One region of the Paenibacillus sp. Negev47 genome, then DNA from elsewhere that is predicted to be linked to it. Evidence: riboswitches for the same ligand, from Rfam matches in the RefSeq annotation. Region 1 holds a riboswitch; each other region holds the start of a gene.
The links. A riboswitch is a leader RNA that binds a small molecule or an ion and turns the genes downstream of it on or off. The one in region 1 is predicted to bind thiamine pyrophosphate.

Region 1 (7,374 bases):
CGTGTCCGATATTCCTCTGCCTTTTCCTGCATGCCCGCAGCTACAGCCTCATTCTCGGACAATCCTTTGTCCGCGGCAAAGGCACGAATGTCCTGCGTAATGCGCATGCTACAGAACTTCGGTCCGCACATGGAGCAGAAATGAGCTTCCTTGGCCCCTTCTGCTGGCAGCGTCTCATCATGATAGGACAGCGCACGTTCAGGGTCCAGTGACAGGTTAAACTGGTCACGCCAGCGGAACTCGAAGCGCGCTTTGGACAGGGCGTCATCCCGGCGCTGGGCACGTGGATGGCCTTTCGCCAGATCCGCGGCATGGGCTGCGATCTTGTAGGCGATAACCCCTTCCCGCACATCATCCTTGTTGGGCAGGCCCAGATGTTCTTTTGGCGTAACATAACAAAGCATGGACGTGCCGAACCAGCCAATCATGGCCGCCCCAATGGCGGACGTGATGTGATCGTATCCCGGCGCGATGTCGGTCGTCAGCGGCCCCAGCGTATAGAACGGTGCTTCCTGACAGATCTCCATCTGCAAGTCCACATTTTCCTTGATCTTGTGCATCGGCACGTGACCCGGGCCTTCAATCATCACCTGCACATCGTGCTTCCACGCGATCTGTGTCAGTTCTCCAAGCGTCGCCAGTTCCGCCATCTGAGCTTCATCGTTGGCATCGTAGATGCTGCCTGGGCGGAGACCATCTCCCAGTGAGAACGCTACATCATACCTTTTCATAATCTCGCAGATTTCTTCAAAATGGGTGTACAAAAAATTCTCCTGATGATGCGCAAGGCACCATGCTGCCATAATGGACCCACCGCGAGACACAATGCCTGTCATCCGCTTGGCCGTCATCGGGATATAACGCAGCAGTACACCTGCATGAATCGTAAAGTAGTCCACACCCTGCTCTGCCTGCTCAATAAGCGTGTCCCGGTATAACTCCCAGGTCAGCGCTTCCGCTTCGCCATTCACCTTCTCCAGCGCCTGATACAGCGGCACCGTACCGATTGGCACAGGTGAATTGCGAATGATCCATTCCCGGGTGGTATGAATGTCTTTGCCTGTGGACAGATCCATTACGGTATCCGATCCCCAGCGTACCGCCCAGGTCATCTTCTCCACCTCTTCTTCGATGGAAGAAGATACAGCAGAGTTGCCAATGTTGGCATTGATCTTCACATGAAAATGACGACCAATCAACATCGGCTCACTCTCCGGGTGATTGATGTTAGACGGCAGGATGGCTCTTCCACTCGCCAGTTCCTGGCGCACGAATTCCGGCTCCACGCCTTCACGAATGGCAGCAAACTCCATCTCTGCCGTAATGACTCCCTGCCTCGCATAATGCATCTGAGTCACACAGCGTCCCGTCTGTGCTCGCAGCGGTTTGCCACGCAATCCAGGGTACTCTTCGGCTCCAGCTCTCTTCCCTCCGGGCTTTAATCCGTTATCCTCGGGTTTAACTGTACGGCCTTGGTAAGCCTCCACATCGCCACGCTCTGTGATCCAGCGGGTACGCAGGGCTGGTAGACCTGCCCGGATATCGGCATGAAATGCGGGATCAGTCATGGGACCGCTCGTATCGTAGACACGCAGCGGTTCGTTATGCTCCACCCCTTGGGGAGTATTCGTGTCATGAAGGGCTATTTCACGCTCCGGAACAGCAATGTCCGGCCGTGAGCCCTGAATGTAGACTTTGCGGCTGCCCGGAAAGGGCTGAACCCGTCCGGCCGCCTCTGTTTTCTTTTCCACCTGCTGACCCGTAAGTTCCTGTTCCATCGCTTGTTGTCCCGTTTGATCTCCTGTACTCATGTTCACTTGTCTCCTCCTTAGTGTTCCTTCGCTTGGTTTGGTTGGTATCATCATTAGCTCGCTTACGTACCTGTCCCAAATCAACGCAATGCAGAGAAGAAAGAGCGATCCTACACCAACCAGAGGAGACATCATTCATGTACAGTTCACAACATAACGGAGGTTACCACAGATCATGGATCTACACTGATTTCTCTCCTTATCCAAGCCCACTTTGCAGGTTATTGAAAAAGAAGCCCATGGAGTCCGCACTATATCGCCTGTTCCCTGTATATAAAAAAGCCGGTCCCCGAAGGAACCGACTTTTATGTCCATCACCAATAATGCACCTTCAATCAGCTCCTTAACGGAGCACTGCAAGGGTCACATTATGTGGTGGTTGTGGTCATATCGCCGATTACTTCCCTACGCTGGTATGATCCAGATCAGGTGCAAAGGGTCCGGAATCTCATGCGATTCCGTCTCAGTCCGGACAGTTCGGACTCCCCCAGTAACGTTAACAAGTTGCGGCTTACACAAGCCGCTGTTCATATGCAATGAAGCTGGCCCCGCTGGGCCGTCCATTACAGAGTAGCGCAACCGGAACATAAAAACAACCTTTATATTCCAGATTGCTAACTTAATTGGTGACAGACCTTACATCAACATCAGGATAACATGAGCCCCATCTGCGTAGCAGCTTCCTTTAGCACAGGTGCGTATTCGTGCAAAGTCTCCTGCGAGAGTCGGCTGACAGGTCCTGAGACCGAGAGCGCAGCTGCAATATTGCCTCTACGATCCATAATCGGCACCGATACCGCCGCAGCTCCCGGCTCACGTTCCTCGTAACTCGTGGCATATCCGTTATCCCGGATGTCTCCCATCTGCGCCAAATACACCGCTGGATCGATAAATACCGGCCATTCAGGCCCATTCATCAGTTCTTCACGGTCCTCGTCCGTCGCAAACGCCATCAAGACTTTGCTGGAAGCCCCGACAGATAGCGGGAGTCTAACCCCGACGGGAGCAACACGGCGAATTGCCTGATCACTTTGTACAGCCTGAATCCGAATCCGTTCACTGCCATCACGCAGGTACAGACTTACGGTCTCTCCCAACCGGTCTCTCAGTCGCTCCATTGCAGGCAGCAGCAAAATCGCCGGATCATCACTGCGTGACATATGGGCTGATAGCTCCCAGATTCGTATGCCAAGTCGGTACTTCTCCGTTGCCGCATCCCGGATGACAAAGCCTCGATCCTCCAGCGTAGCCATCAGGCGATGCACTGTACTTTTGTGCAAACCAATCTGACTGGCAATTTCGGTGAGTCCCAGATCACTGCGCGTGGTAAAACATAATAATATATCCAGCGCCCGTTCTACAGCCCGGACGGTTAACTTACGATCTTCCATGGCATAATGCCCTCCTCATGTTTCATCACATGAAACTTGGTTACATAAATTATATGAGAAACGGTCTCATCTGTAAACCAAAAAAGAGTCAAGATCTGAATAGGCCAAGTTATAAATATTTCCTTTTTATAAGACTAAATCCCCTGTAATTTACTCGCTAAGGGAATGTTACCCATATATCTTAAGAACTATATAACAATTGCGTAACAAATGCCCTCAATCAATTGACTTTGACTATATTGGAACATACGATAAAGATATATTACTTTAAGATATCGCTCTGAAGCAGGTTCTGAAATAGACGTAATTCTCTTTTCATGTCGTTGTTATCTTCAACTGAACTTCAAAGGAGGGGCATTCATGTATCCAACATCCCAGAGCGAAGCCCCGCTGCAAACAAAAGTGTCCGATCTGCCCTCTTCGTTATCACCGAGGCTGATTCGGTTCAAACATATTATCGTAGCGTTGCTGCTCTCCGTTGTATTTTTCCTGCTGTTTTGTTTTATTGCACTGCATGGTTATATCGCATGGGTATTATCCAACCCAACTGTAGCGCCTGTCTTCTCCAATCCGATGCAGGCCAAGAACATGAAGTACGAAGACATCACGTTTCCGGCAGCAGATGGCAGCCGGACGATGCAGGGATGGTATATTCCTGCTGACAACACTGCGAGCAAAACGATCATCTTCAGTCACGGATATGGTGCCAACCGTGAAGAAACATGGGTACCTATGTACGATCTGGCCCACTATGCCCATCAACTCGGGTTCAACGTGGTGATGTTCGATTACGGTTTTGCCTCCCAAGTGAACAAAGCTGTAGCCACAGGTGGGAAAGCCGAGTCACAGCAGTTGCTCGGTGCCATCCAGTTTGCCAAGCAGCGTGGTGCACAGGAATTGGTTGTCTGGGGCTTCTCGATGGGTGCCGGTACTGCGTTACAAACCGGACTCATTACGAAGGAAGTGGATGCGATGATTCTGGACAGTTCGTTCTTGCTTGAGCCGGACACACTGTACCACAACATTCACAACCAGATTGACCTCCCGCGTCAACCGACACTGGAGATTATGAAACTGTTGTTCCCCGTTCTGAATGGAACCGGATTACAGCAGATTCCGTATCAGGAAGTAAAAAAAGAGGACTATCCGTTCCCGATCTTCTTTATCCACGGTACAGAGGACGAGAAGGCACCTTACCCGATTGCAGAGGAGCTCGCTGCCAACCAGACCAATCCGTACTCGGATGTATGGATTGTCCAGGACGCGCATCATGAACTTATTTTCCGAGAACACTCGAAGGAATATATTCGCCGTGTCTCTACGTTCCTGAGTCATGTAACGAAGACAAGCAGTGACGATGTGCAGAACACCAATAGTGGAGAATAACCGTATTTAATAATCGAGTTTCTCGTTGATTCTTGAGCCCTCCGGGGCTCTTTTTTTTGCATTCATAGGACAACAGGCCAGTGGAATATACTCTTGGGACGCATTAAGCGACGGTATGAGCATGCATTAAAATTCATCTGAAGGAGGTCCACCAGATATGAACTGGTATGGATATGGTCACCTGCTGCCTCTGCGGACATTGGAGGAAATCCGTTTCTGGAAAGAGCAGGAGAAAGAACATACGCTAGTCATTCGTGCACTGGTCCCTGAACTGGAGCCCCCATACGTTAAGCTCCTGGAGGAATGGGAGGCTACTTTTGAGCACAGTGAGAGAGTAGCGAATCAGCTATTAAAGCAACTATTACCGGGAACCCATCCACCCGCCCCCTACATGATTGGTTGTGTTGATCAACTCATATCGGCTGCCCGCCAGCAATCCAGAGAGTTCATCAAACAGCTGTATGTTCTTCTGGAGCAAAGCGCTGCTGTTCAAGCTGTTCCGCTTACCAAAGTACTCATTTTGCATTTTATCCGCGAATCGGAGTATTTCCTCGGCGTACTGGATACACTCGGTCAACCTGGCGTCATGCAAGATTCGACCACAGAGCAATCTTTTTCATTGGAAAATGCGTTGCAAACAACGATTTCAGGGAACATCAATCGAGAGGCTATAGAAGCTCCATCTTCCATCGAGGGAAACGTGAATGCTCCATCTCCTTCCGCACATATCCAATCAGCAGCCGTCCAACCACCTTCTACCGGAACAACTCAAACCATGCCCAGCACTACAGCACCTCCAGTAAAAGAAAAGCCAGTTCCCATTGGTGGGCACACACTGCCACCACTTCCCTATGCTTACAATGCGCTGGAGCCGCATATTGATGAGCTGACGATGCGTATCCATCATGACAAACACCATCAATCCTACGTGGATGGACTGAATGTAGCGGAGAAGAAGCTGGCTGAGTCGCGGAAAAAGAATAACTTTGAACTCATCAAGCACTGGGAACGTGAACTTGCCTTCAATGGGGCAGGCCACTACCTGCATACGATCTTCTGGACGATTATGAATCCTGCTGGCGGCGGCAAACCTTCCGGTATGCTCGCAGAGCAGATCAAACGGGATTTCGGTAGCTACGAAGCATTCAAGAACCAATTCACGGAAGCCGCGAACAAAGTAGAAGGCAGTGGCTGGGCGATGCTTGTCTGGAGCCCGAGAGCACACCGCTTGGAGATTTTGCAGGCAGAAAAACACCAGAACCTGTCCCAGTCCGACATCGTTCCACTCCTGCCTCTGGATGTCTGGGAACACGCCTACTATCTGAAGCATCAGAATGAACGTAAAAAGTATATCGAGGACTGGTGGAATGTCGTCTACTGGCCGGCTGTGGCCGAACGTTACGAAACGGCACGCAAGTTATTGTGGCCACCTTACTAACATCGGGATAAGAGTGTATGTAAAAAAGAGATATCTCCAGCCGAATGACTGAAAGATATCTCTTCTAGAACTTCATACAAAAAAGCAAGTCTCCTGTTAAAGAGACTTGCTTGTATTTTGAGAGACTTCCTATTTCAAGATGCTCACTTAAGAAGCACAGCCCTCGCACGCCACATAGTTGTCGCCAACCTGTTTGCTAATTGCGATCAGGTCGCCCAACTTGATATCAGCTTCATCTGTAAACTCCAGATCGGCAATACGTGCAACGATCAGTGTAGCAGCCTCTTCCTTGCTTGTTGCCATTTGGCTGAACTCAGACTTTTCGCCTGTAGATACAACCTCATATAAGTACGTATATCTCAACGTTTCCATCCTAACACTCTCCTTCCGAAATCACATCATATCATCTCTATTACCCAATTCCAAGTCCAAGTAAAAAGAACTTAATCATAGCGCAGTTTCATCTGCTCAGCTGTCTGTCGTACCTCTTCAGAACCGACGCTTAACACGCGGCTTGTCTCCGCCTTGGGATAACGATTGCGCAGGGTTCGAACCAATGAGGCAGTATATGCCGCCGCAGAAGGCACACCTGCCAATTCTTTCAGACTGGCCATCGTGCCCGGCTGAACATCAGGATATCCTTCAATCGCCCCACCTGCTGCATGCTGATAGAATTTACGTACGTCTGCTGCCAATTGATCTCCCTGGCCTTCCACGATGATAAAAGCAGTAATGATATACGCCTTGGCTTGCCTGCGCTGGGCAATACCACAGAATTTAAGTCCACCTACACTGACATCATAATCCCCCGGGCAAAAAGCACCCTGCACTTCGCCTGTCTGCGCCTGATTCGACCACGGCGCTAGCGACTCGGCAATAATCGAAGCCATCTCCCGGAAATCATCATGAATATTAATGGCGTGTCCGGGATTAGGCAGAATCAGTGACACATTGACGATCCCTGGATTTAGAGGAACCGCGGCTCCTCCGGAAGGCCGGACACAGACCGCTGTACCCTGGCTTCTTATCCGTTCCATCGATTCTACAGCCTGTGGCAGCCTGCGGTCACGCAAACCCGCTACAAAGGCATCTGGATGTCGCCATATATGCGCAACAGGCAGATGTCCTACCCCGACCCGTCTGCACATGACTTCTTCCCATGCAAAAGCTTCGAGCACGCTGCTGCCGTGTCGCTTGAGTGGTGTCTCCCAGATTTGCAAACGCATTGTATGTTTATCCGCTTGTAGTCCCTTTTCCGGCTGAACCGGTTGATCTGAATGGGAAGGTACACTCATCGTTCCATTACCTCCGGCTAACGAATTCGGTTGTATGCATTCTATGAATGAGG
Region 2 (7,374 bases), 1.3 Mb from region 1:
AACTCTCCCACACGTCGCAGCTCTACATTATCCGCATCCGACGAGCCATTGGGGGTATCCGGGGATACGATATTGGGCACCAGCCATTGCAGCTTGGTTACTTCCTCCTGCACAGGGGCTAGCCTCGCTTCTACCTGTTCCAACTGTTCATTGAGCTGCTTCACCTGCGTCCGCAAACCCTCAGCCTGTTCCCGCTTACCAGCCTGCATAAGCCTCCCAATATCCGCGGATAGCGTATTACGCAACCTGCGACCTTCTTCCGATTCCTGTAAAAGTGCTCTGCGTTCCTCATCCCGCTCCAGCAATGTACGAATGCTGATCTTGATTTTCTTCCCGTCTGCTGCCGCCTGAACCTCTTCTGCATGTGCCCGAATCCACTTCATTTCTAACATGGTCACCGTCTCCTTTGGCTGTAAAAATACAAAGAGCGCCCTCATCCCTTGGGACGAGGAGCGCTCTGCTCGCGGTGCCACCCAACTTGCTGAATCAGGATATCCTGCTTCCAGCCTCTTGGTCCGCGATAACGGGCGGTTCCGGTTAACTTGGGGAAATATCGCTCCCCTGGCGAAAACGCCTCCGAGTTGGATGCTCTTCAACGGCATGTTCCGATCTGTAATTGTTGTGTCTCAGTATATACGAACGCCGGATCAATTTGCAACCTTCTGTATCTATCAGGAATTCATGGCACAACTTAACATGTCCTGTTATGATAGACTTTGTCTTCAAGATGGTGCTTTATTGTGATCCTCAATTTATGTATATAAGTAGAAGGAGTTCTTTATGAAAAAATTACTTTGGATCGGATGTCTATCCTATTTCCTTATTGGACTTGCCCATGTTGTGCTCGGTTCCATTCTACCGGTTGCACTTGAACATTACGGCAAAGATTACAGCCAGGGCGGGACGCTGATCTTCGCTCAATTTGCCGGATTCCTGGGCGGTGTATTGTTATCTCCATGGCTGAACCGACGCTTCGGTAAACGCGGAGGTCTGTTAATCGCCACAGCACTGCTCTGTATCGCGGAATTAGCCTACATGCTGCTGCCACCATGGGGCTGGATGTTCGTCATCGCACCCGCGGCCGGCTTCGGATTCGGGATGATTGAAGCTGTCATTGGCACCATTATCATCGCTGCAATCAAAGACAATACTGCCGTTGCCATGAGCCGACTTGAAGTGTTATTCGGGATCGGGGCGATGGTCATGCCGCTCATTGCCAGCGGTCTGATTGCTGCCGGATACTGGCGCCTCTCTTTTCTGGTTGTTGCGATCTGTGCAGCGCTGACCTTTGTTTTCTGGGCGAAAGGATCATTCGGTGAACTGGATCAAGTATTGGATCGACGGAAGCCAGTGGATGCTTCCGGACATACTCACACTGCCGGGACAACAGGTGAACTGCATTCCGCAGTTGTCAGCACACCCGGCCCAACCTATCGTGGCCGTAACCTGACTCTTCTGGTACTATTCGTCCTGTTCTTCTTCCTGTATGTTGGCACGGAGATGAGTCTTGCGAACTTCATGCCAGCGATCCTGATTGAGAAAATGAACATGAAGGAAGCCGGAGCAGCGCTTAGCGTCACTTGTTTCTGGATTGCCATGTCTGTCGGACGACTCTTCGCCGGATATATCGCAGAGAAATTCCAATACCGCGTCTATGTCCTGTATAGTTGTCTCGCTTCTGTTCTCTTGTTAATGGTATTCCCATATACAAACCAAATCTGGTCTGCATTTCTCATTATCTTACTGCTTGGACTTGCCATGTCAGGGATATTCTCCATTGCCCTTGTCTTCGCCAGTAAACTGCTGCCTGGAACAGAAGAATCCACACCCAGTATCTTGATTGCCTCAGGCGGGGTCGGCGGTGCTATTCTGCCTTTGACCACGGGATGGAGTCTTGATCATCTGGAGGTTAATCAATCTGCATGGATGCTTGCCATCTTTGCGGTTGGCCTGCTTGTCATTAGCGTGATCACGTATCAATGGCAGAGCAAACATATAGTGGATTCTGCGACTTAACAGTGATGTGTTTATCCTTTCCTGAAAATTAACTATTAAATATATCAAGATGTCCACCTTCATAAACTGATGGCGGACATCTTTTTTGTAGTGTTATTCTGTTCTAACGAGACTAGCACACTATAACCTCGAATTATTGCGTTGCACAAGATTGCCCAGGAAATACTGTGGGCCCAGCTGCATCACACACTTTTGTTAACAACAGGCATTACAGGCCCATTATCCTTGATGAATTTAACGAATACATATCGTACGAGGGGTCCCAAAATGATCAATTGATATGGAAGCGCAAGGCTGAAGTTACGAGCGATTGTATGAAGGTACGTACGGAGTACGGATGCCCCATTTAATTGATCCGCCAGATATGCTGAAACCATCCCATACAAGGACATGATCAGAACCATGCCAATCACCATGAAAAATGACATGGCGAGCACACCCAGCATCTTGTTTGACTTGTCAAAGGGCAAGGAAAAGGCAATCTTTCTAGCTATAGGTCCAACAATGAAGGACTCCACCAGAAACGCGATGACAAAACACAATATGAATTGAAGCAGTATCTCAAGCGGGGACATCTTACCGAGTAACCCACTGTGCCATAGATTGAAGAACATCATGACTACGACCATCCCTGTACACATCATTAATCCAAAAATAATTTGTTCCTTCTTGCTTGTTGGCACTTCTCTCATCCTCTCTGTTTACTTTGACAATTATAGAGATGACGAACCCCTCCACATAAGTGAACATTCCGTGAACAATTAGACGGGTACTCCAATGAAATTATATCTCCCGTGTGATGACTTGCAGGTACTCAATTCAAAAGATGGGGTTCTTTCCTACAACAGAAATTTCCAGAGAAAAGACAGTTTGGATAAAGCTGTGATTGCCATTCGTTTGAAAACAGAGCCTTTCTGATTCGTAGATTCTGCTGGATGCTCACCTTTATTCACACGCGTACTATGTGCACGTTTGATATCCATAGCCTCTGTTAGTTCGTTGGCGAATGCAGAACCAGAAATGACCACAGCAGATTCGGTATTTAGAAAGGCGGATCTGGGATCAAGATTATACGAACCAACCATGCTGAGGTAATCATCCATGACAAATGATTTGCCGTGTATGGAATAAGGGCCTTGGTATTCATAAATGGCCAGACTGGTATCAAGCAACCGTTTCTTAGAGCTTAAGTATCCCGCGAAAGCCAAAGGGTTAGGGGTCTGCTGGATTGAATTGGTTAGCATGACCCATTCTGCTTTTGGATTCATCGACAGATGTACTGCTTTCTTCATTTTCTTGGTAGGAATGGCATAAGGCGTCTGAAGGTACACTTTCGACTTTGCTTGATTGGCAAAATGAACAAATGCTCTCCACATGGTCGGGTCTTTATACAGCCTTTGGATTGGATTGTGAATGAAAGCGACGTGGTCGGAATGAAGAGCTCCTTGAGCCCATTCCTTCGGCAACACTTTAACAAAAGGATCGCTCTGAGCCCGAGCTTTTTTATATAACTGAGCCAGCTGAGCCAGCTCTTTTAACCCCTTTGCATGATGCTGACGTTTTGCATGTTTTTCTAGTTTGGTGAATGGATGGTTCCATAACCGATCTATATATTTTTTCATTTCAACAACCGTGCTGTTCGTATTATGGTTTGGATTGTAAACAAGGACATCCCGATCGAATACATAGTCTTTTTGGGGTTGCAATGCCATGTATCTATCACCAATATTTTGGCCGCCAATGATGCCATATGTGTTGTCGACAAGAAGGATTTTGTCATGCAGACGGTTATGCCATGTCCATGGCATAAATATGTGGAGTGGTTCATAATACCTTAACTCCACATTGGGGTGAGCTGCAATGGCATCTGGAATATCACGCAATTCTCCGCGCATGTTGTGAAAAATCCCGTCTAAAATGATTCGAACATGAACACCCCGATCAGCTGCATCGAATAAAGCAGCAAAAAAGAGTTGAGATGTTTTTCCTTTTTGGATGGAGTAATAAGCCAGGTCGATGCTTGTTTTCGCCTCTCGAATGGTCTGGATTCTCACCTGACCGGATTGAAAGCCGTCCTCCAAGAGCAATACGCGATCTGTTGTACTTCCTCCTGTTAACGATTTTTGCATATCCGTATTTTCAATAGTAGATGGAGACAGAACCAAAAATAAAAGGTAAGCTGTGAAAAAAACGTATACACAATAGGACAGAATAATTGCGAATATGGTTTTAAAGATCATTCAGTACGCCCCCATTTTTATGTAAAAAGTAATTATTTGTATAGCAGTACTATCTCCTTCTGTATCTAAATTATGTTGTTTAATTAATCAAGCGACTCCGGTCAAGGTCAAACGATCAAAAGCTCAGCTCGGAGCGACTCAGAAACAGGTAGGCTATGACCCGAAATCCGATGCTTTTGCACTCAGTCAGCTTTCCTTTTATAATTCGCCACGATAATTGATAAAAATCACACATCTAGAGAGGTCGTTATACTCATGTATAATGGCCTCTTTGATTAATTCATACGTGCCCCCATCCAGTTCCTGACTGGACACGTTCCACCTGCTGGCCTATAATTACCCTAGTAATGCCCGTAACTTCATAGTTTCCCAGGGGAGTCGGAATTGGCCGGCTGAGAGTGTATCCCACCAAGATACTAACCCTTAGACCTGATCTGGATCATGCCAGCGTAGGAATCGGAGTATATCGAATTGGCACAGCCCTATGGCTGAACGCCACCTCTCTAACGCCTGCACGCGTCCCGGATTACGGGGCGCTTTTTTGACGTTCTTTTTGAATAAAAAATAACGTCATCCAGATCTCAACTGGTATAAATCTGTCGATTTATGCAAGATGATTGGATATGAAGCCAAGGAGTACCCCGTGCCACTCGGCCGGACATACCGAAGGAGAGAACCACAGATGAAATGGCGTAAAACAATGGGATTGTTGCTCTTATGCGTGCTTATGGTGACTGTAGCCGCATGTGGCGGCAAAGAAGCTGCCCCAGCAGGGCAGAACGGCAACACGAACACCGAAAACAGCAACGAAGGTGACACTTCCGCCCTGAAAGATATTAAAGTGGTGCTCGACTGGACACCGAATACGAATCATACCGGCCTGTATGCCGCTGTAGATCAAGGTTTTTACAAGGCTGAGGGCTTGAACGTAGAGATTGTACAACCAGGTGCCGGTGGCGCAGATACAATGGTTGCCTCCAATGAAGTGCCTTTTGGCGTAAGCTATCAGGAGAGTGTAACTCAAGCCCGCACACAGGGTGTTCCATTGGTCTCCATCGCAGCAGTTATTCAGCATAATACATCCGGATTCGCTGCTCCGGCGGATCGGAATATTAATTCACCGAAAGACTTTGAAGGCAAAACCTATGGCGGTTGGGGTTCCCCAGTGGAAGAAGCCGTGATGCAATCCATTATGGAAGGCGACGGAGCCGATGTATCCAAAGTGAAAAATATTAACATGGGTGATGCCGACTTTTTCACCGCAGTGAAACGGGACATTGATTTCGCGTGGATTTTCTACGCCTGGACGGGTATCGAAGCCGAACTGCGCGGGGAACCGATCGACATGTTATATGTGAAGGATTATTCAGAAGCATTGGATTACTACACGCCTGTCCTCGTAACGAACGAGCAGACGATTCAGAATGACCCTGATCTGGTGAAAGCATTCCTGAAAGCCACTTCCGAAGGGTATCAATATGCGATTGATCATCCCGAAGACGCAGCGAACATTCTGATCAAGGCCGTACCGGATCTGGACAAGGAATTGGTACTGGCAAGCCAGAAATGGCTTAGTCCGAAGTACACGGATGACGCCCCGCGTTGGGGTGAACAAAAACAGGAAGTATGGCAGAACTACACCGACTGGATGTTTAGCAAAAAACTGCTGGATGAACAGATCGATGTGAGCAAGGCATATACGAACGAGTTTTTACCCAAATAATAATCTAACTGTTAAGTTGACCTTTATGTACACAAGAACGAAGAGTGCAGAACCCATCTGAAGAAACAAAGTGTTCGCCTTTATCCCCGGATTTCCCCATTGAAAAGGAATCAAGAAATCCGGGGATAACAGCGATCGGAGGAGGGTACTGCAATCGGAGTGGTAAAGTGTACATTCGCTATGTTCGACTTATACCACCCATTCGAAAGGAGCTGTGATCTCTCATGGCAAGCACACTGCTTAGCATTCAAGTTATTCCGAAAACGCCAAATGGCGAGAACTCTTATCCTTACGTAGATCGCGCCATTGAAGTTATTCAACAATCTGGTCTGAAGTATCAGGTGAACCCGCTCGACACCACCATGGAGGGGGAACTGGAGGAACTGTTGGAGGTTGTCCGCAAGATGCATGAGGTACTTGTGGAAGCTGGCAGCCCAAGCATCATCTCCCAGATCAAAATCGCCCATAGCCCTACCGGCTTCAGCATGGACACCCTGACGGAGAAATATCGCTAATGCACGCCTATTTCAAAAGCGTATGGCCGCCCTTTGTGGCGGTTATTCTCTTTATAGCGATATGGCAGGGGGCCGTTTCCCTGTTCCATATCGAGAAATGGATGCTGCCGGCACCGTCCGACATCGCCCGCGAAGCGGCATCCCAGGCCGAGCGACTTGGCATGCACGCCTCCGCAACCATTCAGTTAACGCTGATCGGATTCGCGGCAGGCACGGCGGTCGGATTGCTGATTGCGATGGTGCTCCATTTGGTCCCTTTTCTCAAATCAGCCCTGTATCCTTTACTTATTCTTAGTCAAAATATTCCGACCATCGCGCTGGCGCCGCTCCTGTTAATCTGGTTCGGATTCGGGCTGCTGCCCAAGCTGATTACGATCATCCTGGTCTGCTTCTTTCCCGTTGCGGTGGCGGCCATGGACGGCTTGACCCGTACTGATGCCGCGATGATGAACTATATGCGCATGGCTGGTGCCAAACGTCACCAGATCTTCTGGAAGCTGGAGCTTCCCCATGCCCTGCCATCGGTGTTCTCCGGTGTCAAAATTGCCGCTACCTATAGCGTGATGGGTGCCATCATCGCCGAATGGATTGGTGCAGACAAGGGCATTGGATATTATATGATGCTGCAAAAGTCAGCTTATCGCACAGATCGCCTATTCGTGGCCATCATGATTATTGTCGCGCTCAGCTTGCTGCTCTTCCTGCTCATTGCGCTACTGGAGAAGCTGCTCGTGCGCTGGCGTCCACAGAAGCGGTAATAAAATGTGTGGATATACCAAGTAGTACACAGTGTGGCATGATGCCATAGTAGTTGTGAATAACACGTATGCACATCTCACAAGGGGAAGCTGTGATGACAATTAAATAAGAAGATGTAATC
Region 3 (7,374 bases), 210 kb from region 1:
TGCCTGCTCCTGTTCCCGCTCTTCCCACACGCCTGGATACCAAATTCCATAAGCCTTCAATTTTTCCCTTTCCTCCGTAAATACCTGTTGCGAGGGGCCATCCGCCACGATCTCTCCCTCTGGAGATAACACAATAATCCGATCAACCATATCCACAATCTCATTAATTTTGTGTTCAACAATGATTAACGTTTTGTCACTGGCAATCCGTTTGACGGTATCCCACACCTGGGAAGTCCCTTCATCATCCAGTAATGCGGTGGGCTCATCCAGAAACAGCACCTCCGGGTCCATCGCCAACATCGATGCAATTGCAAGACGCTGCTTCATGCCCTGAGACATGGATTGGATCCATGTCCGATTCTGTTCAAAGGATAATCCGACCTGGTTCAGATAATATTCAATCAGATCCGCCATTTCTTCACGCGGTATATTTCGGTTTTCCAGCACAAATGCGATCTCTTCATCCGAATAGGACATACAGAACTGGGTGTCCGGGTCTTGAAAGACTACTCCGGCTTTGGCAGGAATCTGAATATCATCACATTTCATCGGGATCTCAACCGAACGTGGTATCAGACCGCTCAGTATTTGCAACAACGTCGATTTACCGGAGCCGCTCGGACCAAGCAACAATACTTTCTCCCCTTGACGCACAGAGAGAGACAAGCCCTGAAATACCAAGGCTTTCTCTCCCGGGAACTTGCATCTTAGATTCGTTACACTTACCGCTTGCGAATTCCCTTCCCCGTTCATCTAATCCAGAGCCTCATAATCCTGTTTGGATACCGGTCTGAGTGAGCGTGTTACACCTGTCAGTTCCAATGCTTTGGCGAGATAATAAGCGAACACTCCGGCAATCAGGATACTTCCAATGAAGCGGAAGCCGATAAATAACGTATAGTTCCATGCCGAGAGTGAATCAATATACCCGTACTGGTAATCCAGCACAAGCGAAGCCGCCGCCGCACCTATGGCTGCAAGACAGGTGACGAACAGATTGGTTTTTCGATACAGAAATGCGGCGAAGAATATCTCGGCTCCCAATCCTTGCAACAGACCATACACCAATGTGGACATGCCCCATTCACTGCCCAGAAAAGCACTCACCGTTGAAGCTGCAACCTCAGCAAGAATCGCCACACCCGGCTTACGAATGATGACAAAAGCAAACGTGCCGGCCATAAACCACATGCCGTAGATCATCTGCTCTGCATGAACGCCGAATGGTTTCATCAGGTCATATGTAGGTCCCCATATCTTATAAATCACGCCAAACACCACTGCGATCACGATGGTTACCAGAATATCTGTTAGTTTCAATCGCTTGTTGCCTGCTGTTGTTGCCATCTTCTCTACTTCCTTCCTCTGCTCCCCGTCGGGTTTATTAAAGTAAACAAAAAAAGCCTCCCCGGTTCCGGGCAGGCCTTACGTACAGTGTACAATTCTCACAATCATGTATTGGATGGTTGACGCAAAGACGGAATATCAATCCTTCTCCTGTTGTAGCAAAAAGTTCACCACAGCCGAAAGAAGTCCTGTTGTTATCCCACGTTAATTTTGCACAATTCACCCTTACACATTGTAAATCCATGTTCTCTACGCTGGCATTACCCAGATCAGATGTACGGTCAGCGGCACAAGGCCACTCTCTCAGCCCAACTTCATTGAGCTCCCGGTTCACTTTATTTCATTGCTTCTAATGTACATCAGATGGGTATTTGTGGCAATGCCTTAATATTGCGTATTCCCGGACTGACTCGTTTTTCCTGAAGCGAAACCCTTGAACAACGTTGGTACTTTGGAATACCGTGTATTCGTGATTTTTCCTTGTGATGTACTGCTGTCTGTACGCATAATTGCATCTTTCACATTGGAAATGTTGGAGTTATCCAGGGTCATGTTAACTGCGAAGGAAGTTCCACCATTTTGGCGAACCAGCTTGCCAATATCATCTGCACGGAAATTTTTGATGTTAATCGTTCCGGCTGCATTCATCTGGAACACTTTATCATAGGCCTTGTACGCTGCTCCGCCGGTAATATTGACCGTTCCGGCCGACTTCAATGTTAGTGCATCCTCGCCCACGTCCTGCCAAACCACATTCGATATATTACAGTTTCCATAACAGTGAACACCATCGGCAGCAGGTGATCCGATATTTACATTTTTGAGCGTGGCCCCTGCCTCCAGGCGAAAGACTGGCTTTTGACCCTCTGCTTGAGATCCGTCGCCCAGTGTGGAAGGATTGGCTACAAAGGTTTTGCCTTGACCGTCATAGGTCGTATTCTTTGGAACAATAATAGTTGAATTTACAACCGTAGGTGCAGCCGCAGCCGGAACTGCACCAAATATGGAAGCAACCAAACCAGCGGACAGCAACAACGTCAACATTTTTTTCATAACTTTATTCCTCCCTTATTCTCGTTTTTTGGTAGTACTAGCCTGAGCTTGTACTGGAATTTCGCCAGAGGTGCACCTCTGTCTGAAATACAACCTAATCCTACCAAATAAGGAAGGGGACAAGAATAATCATTAGATCACTTTTACACTTCCCAGCATAGAACCTGATGTTTCAGCATGCTTTGTGGTCCCGTGTTTACTTGTTATGTACCGATATCAACTTCGGATATGCTCTATTTACAACCTCAATATACACAACAAAGACCACATCATCTGTTACAGACAACGTGATCTTATGAAAACATGATTGTATTCACTTTATATTCTAGGCTCCAAACCGCTGACGATACCCGCACTTCCGGCACAACTCTTCCACTGCTTCCCGCTTGGAAAAACCATACACCAGATTGTTGGCTCGCTCACCCTCAATAATCTCCGAGAATGACTTCTCGTGCACGTTACCGAGGTTAATGACACCCTCACCATCAAGACAGCATGGAACCACCGTTCCATCCACTAGCACAGCCGCCTGACCGCGTAGTGCATGGCAAAATCCTTTCCCGTCATCTTCCGGTGCATCCAGACTCGGCCACTGGAACTCATGATCCTGGTTCAGGTATACATTTGGGGCGATTTTGACCCCGCTGCCTGGAACCACTTTTTCTTCAATACGAAAGTCCAGATTGAACTCACGTTCCAGCACTTCAAGGGTCTCCCGATTTCGATTCATCTGAGCATTCGTAAAGTTATCCTGCGTCAGATTCCATAGCCGGAATGAGATGATAACATTGTGCTTCACCGCTTCATGTACAAAAGACAGGATGTTGCTCAGGTACCCGTCACGATCAGTTGAACCTTCATGCCCATCGAAGCTGTGCAGAGAGAAGTTCATCTGTCGCAGCGCCGGTTTGCCGAGCAATTTATGCTGAGTCTTGGGCAGCAGCGTACCATTCGTTGTAATGTTCACCTTGAGTCCCTTCGCATGTGCGGAATCAAGCAGCAGATCTATTTTGGGATGCAACAAGGGTTCACCTTTGACATGTAAATAAATATGGTTGGTATGTGGTTTAACTTGATCCAGTATATTGTTGAAGACTTCAGGGTCAATGAATCCTTTGGCACGCTGTGTCTGCGGACAGAAGCTGCATGCCAGATTGCAGATACTTGTGATCTCAATATATACTTTTTTGAACGTTTTCAACTCGGGTCCCCATTCTGCTTAGGAGGGAGAAATCCCACCTGCATTTGTGATCCGGCCAATATGCGCCATCCCTATTATATCGGGTTCTTGAGCCGAGGTAAATTGTTCGATTGTTCTAAGCACAACGAGGGACAAAAGAAATTCATTCCAACTGAAATTTGTATGATTACAACCTCGCTCCTCGGATCTGACTCCAATTCACCTCAACAATTCCATCATGCTGCCTCTTTACAGTTCATGTTCAAGTGATATATGCTGAACACACAACTGCATATCTTGTACATTTGCACTAGGGGAGCCCTGCGGCTGAGACGAATATGACTATTCGGACCCTTTGAACCTGATCTGGATCATACCAGCGGAGGGAAGTGGAGCGGCCTTTTAGTAAGCGGAATTTTATCATGTATATGTGAAGATAAATTGCGGATCTAACTTACAGACCCACTCATTTCTCCGGAAATGGGTGGGTCTTTTTTGTTTCTTTTGCAGAGCACAGGATGTCGTTGTTATTTCACCAGTCTGACATTAAGGGGGTGAGGATCAGATGGCCAACCATGTAACCATTCACAACGTAAGCTTCGCTTTTCCCGAAAAAAAAGATTCACCCGTACTCTCCAATGTGTCGCTTCAGGTTCAACAGAGAGAATTTGTCTCACTCATTGGCTCCAGCGGATCAGGTAAAAGCACGCTCTTCAAGCTGCTCGCAGGCTTGCATGAGCCAACCGTCGGCACCATCGACATTGCCGATGTACCGCAAGGACAACGGCTCGGACGAGTCGCCTATATGCCGCAGAAAGATCTCCTGTTGTCTTGGCGGACCGTCTTGGAGAACTGCATGCTACCTGCTGAGTTGGCACCAGGTCGACAGAACAAGGACAAGCTGCGGGCCGACATCATGGCTGGATTAGCCAGGTTCGGCCTGTCAGGTTATGAACATTCCTATCCGGATGAGTTATCCGGTGGCATGCGGCAGCGGGTAGCACTGCTTCGTACTTTGCTTACAGGCGGACAGCTCATGTTGCTGGATGAACCCTTCGGTGCGCTCGACGCCTTAACCAAACGAGAAATGCATCGCTGGTTGTTGGAGCTGTGGGAGGGCTTTGGCCAAACCGTCCTGTTTATTACACATGACATTGAAGAAGCATTGCTTTTAAGTGATCGTATTATTCTACTAACTCCAGGCGGACAAGGTCAGCAACTGTGGGAAATGACGGTTCCTTTGCCACGTCCAAGGCATTCGGACCTGATCTACGAACCGGCTCTCGTGCAGATGAGACGACAACTGGAGGAACAATTGCATGCGAAGCGATAAGGTTAGCGTCCAGACGTGGCTCTCGAAGTGGTTTTCCCAATATGGTTTGTTCATTCTGCTCATGCTCTTTTTACTGGCGATCTGGGAAACGATTGTACGTATGGGATGGGTGCCTTCCTTCATCATTCCTGCACCCACGGCCATCGCAGGCTCACTGGTTGAGCATCGTCGTCTGCTGCTGACCATACATCTGCCTGCTACCTTTATGGAGGTTGCTGTTGGTTTTGGCTTGTCCATAGTGACCGGAATTGCGCTGGCGACAGGCATGCATATGAATCGCTCGATTGAAAAGGCCTTATATCCCTTCATCGTGATCAGTCAGACGATCCCGCTGATTGCCCTGTCCCCCGTATTCATCCTGTGGTTCGGCTACACGCTGTGGAGTAAAGTCGCCGTGGTGTTCCTGATCGCGTTCTTCCCCATTGTGGTCAGTACCTACGATGGACTCCGCCAAGGCGACCCAGAACAGCGTGAACTACTACTCACCATGGGCGCCAGCAAATGGGATATTTTTCGCAAACTCCAGGTTCCGCTGGCACTCCCTTCATTTTTCTCGGGGCTAAAGATGTCTGTGGTGTACTGCGTGGTTGGGGCAACGATTGGCGAATGGCTCGGTGGCAGTAAAGGGCTCGGCTACTTCAGCCGCCGCATGTCCAGCAATATGAATACGGATGCGATGTTCGCCGCTATTGTGCTGTTATCCTTGCTGGGAATCATTTTGTTTGCACTGATTGCTTGGCTGGAGAAACGGTTTAGCTTACGGCGTCATCGTCATGGAGCCAAAAGGAAAGTTGGATAGAACTTAGACAGAAATTAGATGTAAATACAGGAGTTACGATTTTCAAAATATACCTTATGCACAATTTCAGCAGTATCTTCAATCAGTACATTGTCACATTGTCCGTTAACATGCTGCTGTCCATTTTCTACAAATCAAAACGATGAAATGAGGAACTTCATTTATGAATAACAAAGGCATATATTCCCTGCTTCCCATCATGCTCATAAGCCTGTTGCTGATTGTTAGTGGATGCAGCACCACGGGTACTAACAAAAACACAACAACAACAGATTCGGCAACCAACGCAGAGCAAACAGACTCGTCTGTAACAGAACCAGCATCAGACGCCAAAGATAAACTGTCCATCATGCTCGACTGGTACCCGAATGCAGTACATTCCTTCATCTACGTTGCTCAAGAAAAAGGATACTTTGCAGATCAAGGTCTCGATGTCGATATTCAGATGCCTGCGGATACCAATGATTCACTCAAACTTGTTGCTGCCGGGAAAATCGATCTGGCTCTAAGCTACCAACCCCAAATATTGCTCGCGCGTGGCGAGAACATTCCTGTACGTTCCATTGCTGCTGTCGTTCGGCATCCGCTGGTGCATCTGTTGACCGAAGCGAATGGCAACGTGAATTCACCCAAAGATCTTGAAAGAAAGACTGTCGGTTATTCCTCCATTCCTCTGTATGAAGCGATGGTGCATACGATGATTAGCCACGATGGCGGCAACCCCGACAACATGAATCTGGTCGACGTCGGGTTCGATCTGATTCCTTCGCTGGCTTCTGGACAGGCGGATGCGATAATGGGTGGTTTTATTAACCATGAGCAATTGATTCTGGAGAAAGAAGGACATGCCATGAGATCGATTAACCCCGTCGATTATGGTGTGCCTGATTATTATGAATTGGTTCTGACCGCAAGTGAAGCTGGCATTGAAGCGAAAAAGGACCAGCTTACCCGGTTCGTCAAAGCGATCCAGGAGGGCCAGACATATGTAACGGAGCACCCAGAGGAAGCCTTGAATATTCTGCTGGCTCATGAGAATGAAACATCTCCGCTAGACGCCGAGATCGAAACCAAAAGTCTGGCTATTTTACTGCCACTTATGAATGAAGAAGGTCAAGCGTTTGGTCGGCAGGAAATGGAGTCGTGGGAGAATGTACGTGCATGGCTCGTTGAAAACGAATTGATTCCTGAAACAGTGAAAGCCGAGGATGCTTTTACTAATTTGCACGGAGAGTAAGTAAAATTTGAAGCGATCTCAGAAATCTAAGGAACCTGAGCCATGCTATATCGGAATAAACAACCGTTTGTAGCTTTTTAGTCAGAGGATTCTGGAAAGCATACAAAACAAGGAGGAAATTATATGTCTTATCTGGAACGTGTTCGTACGCAAAACCCGTTGGTACACAATATCACTAACCTTGTCGTGGCTCCCTTTACAGCCAACGGTCTGCTTGCACTTGGTGCGTCCCCTTTTATGGCCTATGCTCATGAGGAAGTTGCCGATGTCGCCAAGATGTCAGGAGCCGTGGTACTTAACATTGGTACACTCGATGACAAAGTCATTCAGGCGATCCGATTGGCTGGTCAATCAGCTAATGCGCATCACGTGCCTGTTGTACTCGATCCCGTCGGTGCAGGTGCAACCACCTATCGTACAGA

Region 2: another riboswitch for thiamine pyrophosphate. It lies ahead of AC4G47_RS02235 (ABC transporter substrate-binding protein); the one in region 1 lies ahead of thiC (phosphomethylpyrimidine synthase ThiC).
Region 3: another riboswitch for thiamine pyrophosphate. It lies ahead of AC4G47_RS25665 (ABC transporter ATP-binding protein); the one in region 1 lies ahead of thiC (phosphomethylpyrimidine synthase ThiC).

The regions. Positions count from the first base shown of each region.
Region 1 covers NZ_CM177754.1:5,909,213-5,916,586, forward strand. The annotation lists gene thiC (phosphomethylpyrimidine synthase ThiC) at 1-1,778, opposite strand, end outside; TPP riboswitch at 2,197-2,310, opposite strand; gene AC4G47_RS26590 (IclR family transcriptional regulator) at 2,459-3,202, opposite strand; gene AC4G47_RS26595 (alpha/beta hydrolase) at 3,563-4,588, shown strand; gene AC4G47_RS26600 (Fe-Mn family superoxide dismutase) at 4,746-6,026, shown strand; gene AC4G47_RS26605 (hypothetical protein) at 6,174-6,398, opposite strand; gene AC4G47_RS26610 (lipoate--protein ligase family protein) at 6,470-7,321, opposite strand.
Region 2 covers NZ_CM177754.1:459,330-466,703, reverse strand. The annotation lists gene serS (serine--tRNA ligase) at 1-392, opposite strand, end outside; gene AC4G47_RS02250 (MFS transporter) at 781-2,016, shown strand; gene AC4G47_RS02245 (DUF2798 domain-containing protein) at 2,199-2,708, opposite strand; gene AC4G47_RS02240 (phospholipase D-like domain-containing protein) at 2,856-4,256, opposite strand; TPP riboswitch at 4,618-4,730, shown strand; gene AC4G47_RS02235 (ABC transporter substrate-binding protein) at 4,939-5,979, shown strand; gene AC4G47_RS02230 (MTH1187 family thiamine-binding protein) at 6,204-6,494, shown strand; gene AC4G47_RS02225 (ABC transporter permease) at 6,494-7,252, shown strand.
Region 3 covers NZ_CM177754.1:5,701,618-5,708,991, forward strand. The annotation lists gene AC4G47_RS25645 (ABC transporter ATP-binding protein) at 1-756, opposite strand, end outside; gene AC4G47_RS25650 (ECF transporter S component) at 757-1,350, opposite strand; gene AC4G47_RS25655 (pectate lyase) at 1,735-2,403, opposite strand; gene AC4G47_RS25660 (radical SAM/SPASM domain-containing protein) at 2,729-3,604, opposite strand; TPP riboswitch at 3,886-3,988, shown strand; gene AC4G47_RS25665 (ABC transporter ATP-binding protein) at 4,149-4,916, shown strand; gene AC4G47_RS25670 (ABC transporter permease) at 4,903-5,715, shown strand; gene AC4G47_RS25675 (ABC transporter substrate-binding protein) at 5,879-6,952, shown strand; partial or broken gene thiM (hydroxyethylthiazole kinase) at 7,067-7,374, shown strand, end outside.